DNA from 3 places in the Arthrobacter sp. Y3223166 genome. Region 1 is predicted to be linked to each of the others. Evidence: predicted binding sites of a transcription regulator. Region 1 holds the regulator's gene; each other region holds the start of a gene.
The links. The regulator LexA, encoded in region 1, represses DNA repair genes until DNA is damaged. The targets are predictions, from matches to a motif close to TCGAACANNTGTTCGA.

Region 1 (3,250 bases):
AGCGCGAAGGCCTTGCTCATGGTGCGGGAAACGATGAGCCGCTCCCGCCCCGGCAACAGTGTCAGCGCGCTCGGCGTTCCGGCGTGGGCGAACTCGGCGTAGGCCTCGTCCACGATCACGATGGCCTTGGAGGCTTCCCCCGCTTCATACGCCGCCTCCACGACCTCAAGGCCCAGGGCGGTGCCCGTCGGGTTGTTCGGGGAGCAAAGAACGACCACGTTTGCCGCGGAGCCGGCCACAGCGGCGGCGGCAGCGTCCGGGGACAGCGTGAAGTCTGCCCCCCGCGGAACGGCCACATAATCCGTGTCCGTCCCGCTGGCCAGCAGCGGGTACATGGAATAGGTGGGCGGGAAGCTCAGCAGGGTGCGGCCGGGGCCGCCGAAGGCCTGGAGGATTTGCTGCAGGACCTCGTTCGATCCGTTGGCGGCCCAAATGTTCTCTGCGGTGAGGCCGTGCCCCAAGTAGCGGGCCAGCGCCGTCCTCAGCTTCGTGAACTCGCGATCCGGATACCGGTTCAGACCCGCGGCAGCCTCGCTGACGGCCGAGACGATGGCCTGACGGACAGCATCGGGCAGGCCATGGGTGTTTTCGTTGACGTTCAGGAGGACGGGAACCTCCAGCTGGGGCGCACCATAGGGCTCCAGGCCCCGGAGATTTTCCCGCAACGGCAGGCGGTTCAGGCGTTCTAACTGCTCACTCACCGATCCAGTTTAAGCTTCGGCCCGCCCGGGGCAGGAATCGGGCGGGCCGAAGCAGCTCATATTACGGCTGCCTCAGCGCGCGGACGGGACCAGCAGCTGCTGCCCGGCGTGGACGATGTCCCCCTGCAGGCCGTTCAATTGCGCGATCTCGAAAATGACATCGTGGGGGTTGCGGTCCGGCGCGGACTGCACTGCTATGTCCCACAGTGACTGGCCGCTGCCGACCGTGACGGTCGCCGCCGGCCCCGGCCCCAGCCCCCCGGCGGCGGCCATTGCCGGAGCAGTGAAGAAACCGATCAGGGTCAGGGCTGCGGCCGCGGCGAGCATCAGCGGCAGGCCGATCAGCAACAAACGGCCGCGGCGGGTCAGCCGCAGGCCTGTGCTGGTACGAAGGCCGGCGGGCTGCGGTGCGAGCTGGGCGGACATGGTGCCACCTTTCCGATATTCGATCTATTTCGGCTGGTTTCGATCGTCTTGCAACGGTATTCGAACGTATCTTCGAATACGTCTTCTACAGTTTTAGCACTGGTGATCGAACATTGTCGAGACTCAGTCGAACAAATGTTTGAAATTCGCTACCGCCTCGCCTAGCGTTGTAAGCGTCGGGCGGCAGTAAGAGCAGTGCATCAGCCGCCACCGACAAAACAGTTGAGACAACAGTCCATGTGCGGTTCCGCTACGGCGCCGGCGCAGGGACCACTACGGGGAGACCGGGGCCGGACATGTCGGAAGAGACCACCACCACTGCCGGAGCGAAGCGACGCGGCCGGCCCGTCAAAGTGGGGCGCAGCCTGACGCCGAGGCAGAAGAAGATCCTGGAAACCATCCAGCGCTCCGTCATGTCCCACGGATACCCTCCGTCCATGCGCGAGATCGGTGACACGGTCGGTCTGGCAAGCCTGTCCAGCGTCACGCACCAGTTGGCCCAACTGGAGAAGATGGGCTACATCAGGCGCGACCCCAAGCGTCCCCGTGCCATGGAAATCCTGACCCCGCTGACACTCGAGCACGGGGGTGTGGAAATCGTCGGAGTTGATGAACCGCAACAGCTGCGCAGCTCCAGCGGCGTCGCCGTATCCGAGCTGACCACGTCATCCGACACGGCGATGGTGCCGCTGGTGGGAAGGATCGCAGCGGGCGGGCCGATCCTGGCGGACCAGGCGGTCGAGGACGTCATGCCCCTGCCGCGGCAACTGGTGGGACACGGCGAGTTGTTCATGCTCAGGGTCTCGGGCGATTCCATGATCGATGCGGCCATCTGTGACGGCGACTGGGTCGTGGTCCGCCAGCAGCACACGGCCGAGAACGGCGACATCGTGGCGGCACTGCTCGACGACGAAGCAACGGTCAAGACCTTCCGGCAGCGCGACGGCCACACCTGGCTGTTGCCGCAGAATACCCAGTACGAACCGATTCTTGGCGACCACGCAACCATCATGGGCAAGGTTGTCTCGGTGATGCGGGCCCTCTGACGCGCCCGGTCTCCCCGGTCCGCGCTGCAGCCACCCCGGGATCCCCTGCCCGCACGGGCGGTCCCCGCGCAGGGCCCCGCTCGCTCCGGAACGGGCGTGCCCCCAACCCGTTCAGGCTGAGGCCGTAGCCAGCCTTTCCAAGACCTGGCGGGCCGTGGCGCCGTCCTTGGTACTCCAGAAGGGCGGCAGGGCGCTGCGGAGGAAACTCCCGTAGCGCGCCGTCGCCAGCCGGGAGTCCAACACGGCCACCACTCCACGGTCGTTTGACGCGCGGATCAGCCTGCCGGCTCCCTGGGCCAGCCGCACGGCCGCATGGGTCGCCGAGACCGTCATGAAACCGTTTCCCCCGGACTGCGCCACGGACCGGGTTCGGGCAGTCGTGAGCGGGTCATCCGGCCGGGGGAACGGAATCCGGTCGATGACCACGAGCCGGCACGCGGAACCGGGAACGTCGACGCCCTGCCAGAGCGTCATGGTGCCGAACAGGCAGGTGTCGGGCTCTTCGGCGAATTGGCGGACCAGCGCGCCCATCGACGATTCGCCCTGGCACAGGATGGTCAGGTCGGTGCGCCCGCGCAACTCGGCCGCGGCTTCTTCTGCCGCACGCCGCGAGGAGAACAGGCCCAGGGCGCCGCCGCGCGAGGCCAGCAGCAGCTCCTCGAGTTCATCGAGCTGTTCCGGGCTGGTGCCCCGGCCCGGCTTCGGCAGATGCGACGCCACGTAGAGCACGCCCTGCCTGGGGTAATCGAAGGGGCTGCCCACGTCCACGCTGGAATAGGCGGGCGCGCCGGCTCCGAGCAGTCCGAGCGACCCGGCGACGGCATCGAAGGTCCCCCCGACCGACAACGTCGCCGATGTCAGCACAACGGTATGGTCGTCGAACAAGCCCTCACGCAGCCGGGACGCCACCGAGAGCGGCGCTATGTTCAACGTTGCCGGCTGGTCGTCATTGGCGGCGTAGTCGCCGGCCTCGCCATAGGTGCTGGGACGGGTCGCCCAGATGACCTCCCGGGAGTCCGGAGCGGACAGCAGCCGTTCGGCCAGTTCCAGCACGGCCGCGAGCCGTGAGCGCGCCAT
Region 2 (3,250 bases), on a different contig from region 1:
ACCTCTTCAAGCAAGCCATCCAGGACCGCGCCACCGGCTGGGTCAAGTTCGGTGCCCGCTACTACAACCCTGACACTGCACGTTTCACCCAGCAGGACACCCTCGACACTCCCCTCGAGCGGGGTCGCCGCTTCCGTTGCCCTCGGATTGGGCACTCTGAGCGGGGGATGGGGGACCGTCTACCCTCGGAGCCAGTTGCGCGCTGAGCGTTGCTGCAGGTAATTTTTTGCAGATTTAGTAACGGACAACCCAGCAGACGCCACGAGCATAGAAATGGTCTGAACTATCTTGCTTTCCTCGGAGACTTGGCTCGGATAGGTAACGCCCTTCGTTAGATTGGAGTGACAATGTTCCCGAAAAGAGGGCAGGTCTGGACTTACCGTGAAAGAGGGCGATTCCTCACTCTCATGATGGGCATACCGCTAGTCCTGATGCTGGTTGCTGGCATCTACTTCATGATTACTGAGTCGAATTGGACACTCATCCTCGTAACCATACTTGGCCTCATGTTTTTGGCTATGTTCTTATTCGACAGCGAACGCAAGCATCGTGGAGAACCTTGAATTGGGCGCCGAACGCGAACCGGCCCTGGTTTCGAACATGGCCGTCTCGGAACCCTCGCATCTGTAGTGGGAGCCGTCGGAGGGCTGGGTGTGTGTGTGTGGGCATTGGGTTACACAACTTATGAGGACTCGTGATGAAACTAAGAGTTGCCGTTATCACTCCCGCCCTCGTACTGATGCTTGCGATGTGTGGTTCTTCTGGCAACGGCCGCCTTCGTCCTGACGATGACGGCCCTGGCACTGACCGTGCCTTCGGATCTGCTGCCCCTTCTTTTAATCGCCACGATCGTCGCAGCGGTTGCGGCGGGGGTGACTGCACTCCTTCTGGAGCGCCGGTCGAGGCAGCGACGCGCGGCTCCGGGTGCGGCCGCGGCTGGAACGGGAGTGGGATGAGCGTAACCCCTACTCCGGCTGAGCGGAGATGGATCCAAGCTTCTTTTTATCGGATCGGGCCTGCGATCTAGAGGGGCACCGCCTACAGGATGGTAGAGAGATTGCAGACCATTTCCTCATCGTCACCCCTAAGATCACGTACCGCCCTTGTCGGATTCCGCCGCGCTGCCGAAAGGCGCGCCCGGTCCCGGAAACGTTCACACGTGAGCATTCCGACGGTCACAGGGGATGACCCTCCGGTTGCGGTCCGCCTTCCCGGAGCTGCGAAATGATTACCACCGAAGTGCAGCTGCCCGACGGTTCGCGGGCAGCTGCAGCGGCCGCCTGCACCGTTCGCAGTCGGCCGCTTTTTCTTTGCCGCGAAATCAAACCTCGGCACCAGTTGCTTGAGTGGCGTGCCACTACTCCTACACAATGGCGCCTTTTGATGGCTATCGAATGTGTGTACGAATAAAATTGTGGTATGGCTCTTGCACCGTTGGAACGCACCGGGGAGATCGACGCATCCCTGGCTCAGGCGTTTGTCCTGCTGCAGGATGTTGCCGACCGTTTTCCCGCGGAGTCGGGGTCCCTGCGTACCCGGGACCTGGTCAATAAGGTGGCGGCGGTCGAGGACGTTTCGAAGCTCGTGGAGTTCCTGCAGGTCGTCGGCGCCCACGCGGTGGAGCGGGCGGACATCGCCGCCACCGGGGAACAGTCGACGGCGCTGGCGGCAGGAGCCGGCCAAGGCGCCGACGCCGAAGCCGTGGAGCAGGCGGACATGCCCCCCATCGGGGAAAACGCGACGGCGGCTGGGCCTGAATCCGGCGTTGAGGCGGGAGCAGGTGCCGGCGCGGGGGCGGGGGAGTGGGCGGATCCGGCGGCGGCGATCAAAACCGGCGGCGGCGTGGACGCAGTGAACCCGGACCTGTCCGGGTCCAAGCGGGTGCAGCGCCGCCGCAAGACGGAGTTCGCGAACACGGCGGAGTATCTGCGCTCCCGGCTGGGGATCGGGATTGTGGAGGCGCGGCGCCGGCTGCGGGTCGGCAAGGCGATCGCCGCGCCGGTGCGGTTGAACGGGGAACCGGGTGCGCCGGCGCTGCCGGTCTTGGCCGAGGCCATGGCCGGCGGTGAGGTCAGCGGCCAGTCCGCGGCCCTGGTGGTCGATTCCCTGGACCGGGCCCGCCACGCCGGCACTCCGGAGGCATTGCAGGCGATGGAAGCGTCGCTGGTCCGGCAGGCCGCGGACGCCGACGCGGACACCCTGGTGATGGTGGCCAGGACGTGGGAAACCGCCGTCGACCAGGACGGTGCCGAACCGTCCGAGGAGGAACTGCGGGCCCGGCAGGGCATGTTCTACCGCGGCCGGCGCCGCGGGCTGCACCAGTTCGTCATCAACACCACCGACGCCCAGTACGAAGCCCTCGCCACCGTGATGAACAGCGCCGCGAACCCAAGGATCCGCCCCGACGCCATAGAAACCACCGCCACAGCTCCTGCCGCCACCGGCCCTGCCGTCAACAGCCCATCCGACGCCGGCCCGGCCGGTTCGGGTGAGCCCCGCACCGCAGGTTGCGGAACCACGGCCGCCGGCACGGCCAACGGCGGCGGTAACCATGATGTTCCCGGCGCCGGAACCGGCACCGGAACCGGAACAGGAACCGAAACCGGCACCGGCACCGGTACCACGGAGGCAGGCAGGGGCGGAGCCGATACCGCTGACGCGGGTGGGACGGACGGGGCCGCTGCGGACGGCAGCGCGGCTGCCGGATCCGGTCGCACCGGCGGACGCCACGCCGGTGTGGACCCGACCGTGGTGGAGGCGATGGATGACGCCACCCGGGCGCAGAAACTGCTCGCGGGACTGGTCGGGGCCTGCCGGATCGCGCTGAACACCGGCAGGCTTCCGGACTCGGGCGGGCACCGCACCCAAGTGATCGTCACCACCGGATACGACCAGCTGGCCGGGCTGCTCTCCGGCGGCGGCAACGCGGTCTTCACCGGCCCCGTCTCGGCCACCACGGTCCGCCGGATGGCCTGCGACGCCGAGATCATCCCGGCCGTCCTCGGTTCAGAAGGCGAGGTCCTGGACTTGGGCCGGTCCCAACGGTTCTTCAACCGCGCCATCCGCCGGGCCCTGGTCGCACGGGACAAGGGCTGCGCCTTCCCCGGGTGCAGCATGCCCGCGTTCTGGACCGAAGCCCACCACATCATCCCGTGGTGGGCCGGCGGCCGCACCGACGTCAACAACGGGGTATGCCTCTGCCTGCTCCACCACGACCTGATCGAGCAAGGGAACTGGGAGATCAACGTCG
Region 3 (3,250 bases), on a different contig from region 1:
CGAGGCCGATCGAGGCTTCGCCGAACTTGGTACGCACCGCGCCCAGCAGGTCGCCGATGTGCCGCTGTTCCAAATCGCTGACGAAGGGGTCGAAGGTTTGCTGGCCGGCCGCGGGCTCCAGCCCCGACAGCAGGACCCCTGCCCGGACATAGTGGGCGCCCGGAGTCAGGCAGCCGCGCATGGCGGCCACGGCAGCCTTGGTCAGCTGGATCGGATCCTGGGTGGGCGTCGCCAGGTTGACGCTGGCCGCGGGAAACGATGCCTCGCCGCCGGCGAACCTGCTGGTCCCCGCAGTCACCGTCAGCACCGAGGCGCGCAGTCCCTCGGCCGCCATCCGGGCCGCCCCGCGTTGGGCATAGACCGCCATCACCTGGTCCATCTGCTCGAGGGTGGTCACCGGCGTGGAGAAACTGCGCGAGAACATGATCTGCTGCTTGTCGGCCCGCTCCTCCGCGTGCGGGATGCAGGGCGTCCCGTTCAGCTCCAGCACGGTTCGCTGCAGCACCACGGAGAACTTTTTGCGGATTGCCTGCGGGTCGGCGGCCTTGAGGTCTGCGATCGACTCGATCCCGAGGGCGTTCAGCCGTTTCCCCGTCCGTCCGCCCACGCCCCACAGCCCGGTGACCGGGACGCGTGACTGGATCCAGGCGATGTCGGAAGCGGGCATCGAGCCCAGCGAGCACACTCCGGCCATCTGGGGATTCCGTTTGGCAACGTGGTTGGCGAACTTCGCCAGCGTCTTGGTCTGCGCCACGCCGACGCTGACCGGCACGCCCACCTGCCGGATCACTGCGGCACGGATTCGGCCGGCAGTCTCCAGCAACTGGGCCTCGTCGCCGGGCAGGCCCAGGAACGACTCGTCGATCGAATAGACCTCCTGCCAGGCCCCGAACCGGCCGAGCACTTCCATCACCCGGGCGCTTAGGTCCCCGTACAGCTCGTAGTTGCTGGACCGCGCGACCAGCCCCCAGGCCTTGGCCCGCGGCGCCACCTGGAACCACGGCGTCCCGGTCTTCAGCCCCAGCTGTTTGGCCTCCTCGGAGCGCGCCACCACGCAGCCGTCATTGTTGGAGAGCACGACGACGGGCCGTCCCTCGAGGGACGGATCGAAGACCCGCTCGCAGGAGACGTAGAAATTGTTGACGTCCACCAGCGCGATCCGTTCGCCGGGCCGGCCGGAGGTCGCTCCGCCGGAGCCCGACGGCTGGCCGGAGGCCGCCCCGCCTGCCCCGGGCACGGGGGCGCTAGACATGGTGCAGGCAACGGGTGGCGACGCCCCAGATGCTCAGGTCGGCGAGTTCGCCCACCTCGGTGGGAACGCCGCCGTCGTCCGCCTGCAAGCGCACGCCGTCCGCGGTGAGATGCAGGCGCCGGACCACCAGTTCCCCGTCCAGCACCGCGACCACTACCGAACCGTCGCGCGGGGTCAAAGAGCGATCCACGATCAGCTCATCGCCATCACTGATCCCGGCCGCGGCCATCGAGTTTCCGGCCACCCGCATCACAAAGGTGCTGGTGCGGTCACGGATCAGGTGCCGGTTCAGATCGATGCCGCCGTGGAAGTAGTCCCTGGCCGGCGACGGGAAACCGCGCGCCTCCTCGGGCGCTCCGCTGCCCATCTCCGGGCCCGCCGACGCATCCGACGGCTGCTCTACACCGAACATCCCGACCCCCGTCTTCGAACAAAGCTTCGAATCCAACAGTAGCACCGGCCTGCCGCGGCCTACATATGAGCCAGCTGCACTCAAGTTCGGGTAGCTTCTGGAATAATCCTGCCGTAGAGGCGTTAACATGAGTCGAAGGCACTCACGTTCCACAGGAGGATTATCCATGCCACTGTTCTTCGGACCAGCTTCCGGCAACGGTTCATTCGACGAGTTCCTGGCCCGCTACCTGCAGGGCCAGCGGGCGGCCCAATCCCGCACGGTCGACCTCACCCGGCTGCTCAGCCGCCGCACCCATGAGGTGCTGGCGCAGGCAGCCCGGTTCGCCGCAGGCCTCGGCCACATCGAGGTGGACGGGCTGCACATCCTGCACGTCATGGTCGGCCAGGAGCCGGCCGCCAGCCAGATCAAGCTGACCGGCGCGGACCCGCAGACCATCGCGCGTTCCGCGGAGCAGGGCCTGCCGGAAAAGACCGGCCCGACCCGGGAAACGCCGTCGCTCACGCCGTCGGCGCAGCGTGCCCTGCTGGACGCGCACCAGGTGGCCCGCGCGTTCGGCTCCACCTACATCGACCCCGAGCACCTCTTCGCCGCCTTCGTGCTGAACCAGGAGACCCCCGCCGGCCAGATCCTGGCCGGCGCGGGCGTCACCCCGCAGGCACTGCAGCACGCGGCGGAGACAGCTGCGGCGCAGCCCGACGGCCCCACCCCTGCAACCGGCCCGCAACAGAGCACCGGCACCGGGTCGGAAACTCCCATGCTGGACCAGTTCGGCACCGACATGACGGCCCAGGCCCGGGAGAGCCGGCTGGACCCGGTGATCGGCCGCGCGGACGAAATTGCCCAAACCATCGAAATCCTCGCGCGCCGGACCAAGAACAACCCGGTGCTGATCGGCGAGGCCGGCGTGGGCAAGACCGCCATCGCCGAGGGGCTGGCGCAGGCCATCGTGGCCGGCGACGTCCCGGAACAGCTGCGCGGCAAGCGTGTGGTGTCGCTGGATCTGCCGGGCATGCTGGCCGGCACCCGCTACCGCGGCGACTTCGAGGAACGCCTGACCAAGACCCTGGACGAGATCAGCGCCGCGAGCAGCGAACTGATCGTGTTCATCGACGAACTGCATACCGTGATCGGTGCCGGCGGCGGCGGCGAGGGCGGCATGGACGCCGGCAACATCCTCAAGCCCCGGCTGGCCCGCGGCGAACTGCACCTGCTCGGCGCCACCACCCTTGGCGAGTACCGCAAGGTGGAGAAGGACCCTGCCCTGGAGCGGCGCTTCCAGCCCGTCATGGTCTCAGAACCCTCGATCGAGGACGCCGTCCGCATCCTGTCCGGCCTCAAGGACCGTTACGAAGAACACCACCAGGTGGCCTACACCGAGGCAGCGATCCGGGCCGCCGTCGAGATGTCCTCCCGCTACCTCACCGACCGGTTCCTGCCGGACAAGGCGATCGACCTGATCGACCAGGCCGGCGCGCGGCTGAGCCTGCGACGCGGCCCGCGCGTTGACGTGGAGGCCTTGCGCGGCCGGCTGGCCGAGCTGGAGTCGGCCAAAAACGCCGCCGTCGCCGAGGAACGCTACGAGG

Region 2: the regulator LexA is predicted to act here: its motif matches at 1,391-1,406, upstream of AC5RUH_RS08905 (HNH endonuclease signature motif containing protein).
Region 3: the regulator LexA is predicted to act here: its motif matches at 1,679-1,694, upstream of AC5RUH_RS11040 (LexA family protein).

Annotation. Positions count from the first base shown of each region.
Region 1 is NZ_JBNHGE010000013.1:40,277-43,526, reverse strand. Features, by position in the region: gene AC5RUH_RS08355 (histidinol-phosphate transaminase) at 1-701, opposite strand, end outside; gene AC5RUH_RS08350 (LysM peptidoglycan-binding domain-containing protein) at 774-1,127, opposite strand; gene lexA (transcriptional repressor LexA) at 1,424-2,173, shown strand; gene AC5RUH_RS08340 (ATP-dependent DNA helicase) at 2,285-3,250, opposite strand, start outside.
Region 2 is NZ_JBNHGE010000015.1:10,965-14,214, reverse strand. Features, by position in the region: gene AC5RUH_RS08910 (RHS repeat-associated core domain-containing protein) at 1-206, shown strand, start outside; gene AC5RUH_RS08905 (HNH endonuclease signature motif containing protein) at 1,420-3,250, shown strand, end outside.
Region 3 is NZ_JBNHGE010000022.1:26,227-29,476, forward strand. Features, by position in the region: gene AC5RUH_RS11035 (Y-family DNA polymerase) at 1-1,252, opposite strand, end outside; gene AC5RUH_RS11040 (LexA family protein) at 1,245-1,619, opposite strand; gene AC5RUH_RS11045 (ATP-dependent Clp protease ATP-binding subunit) at 1,831-3,250, shown strand, end outside.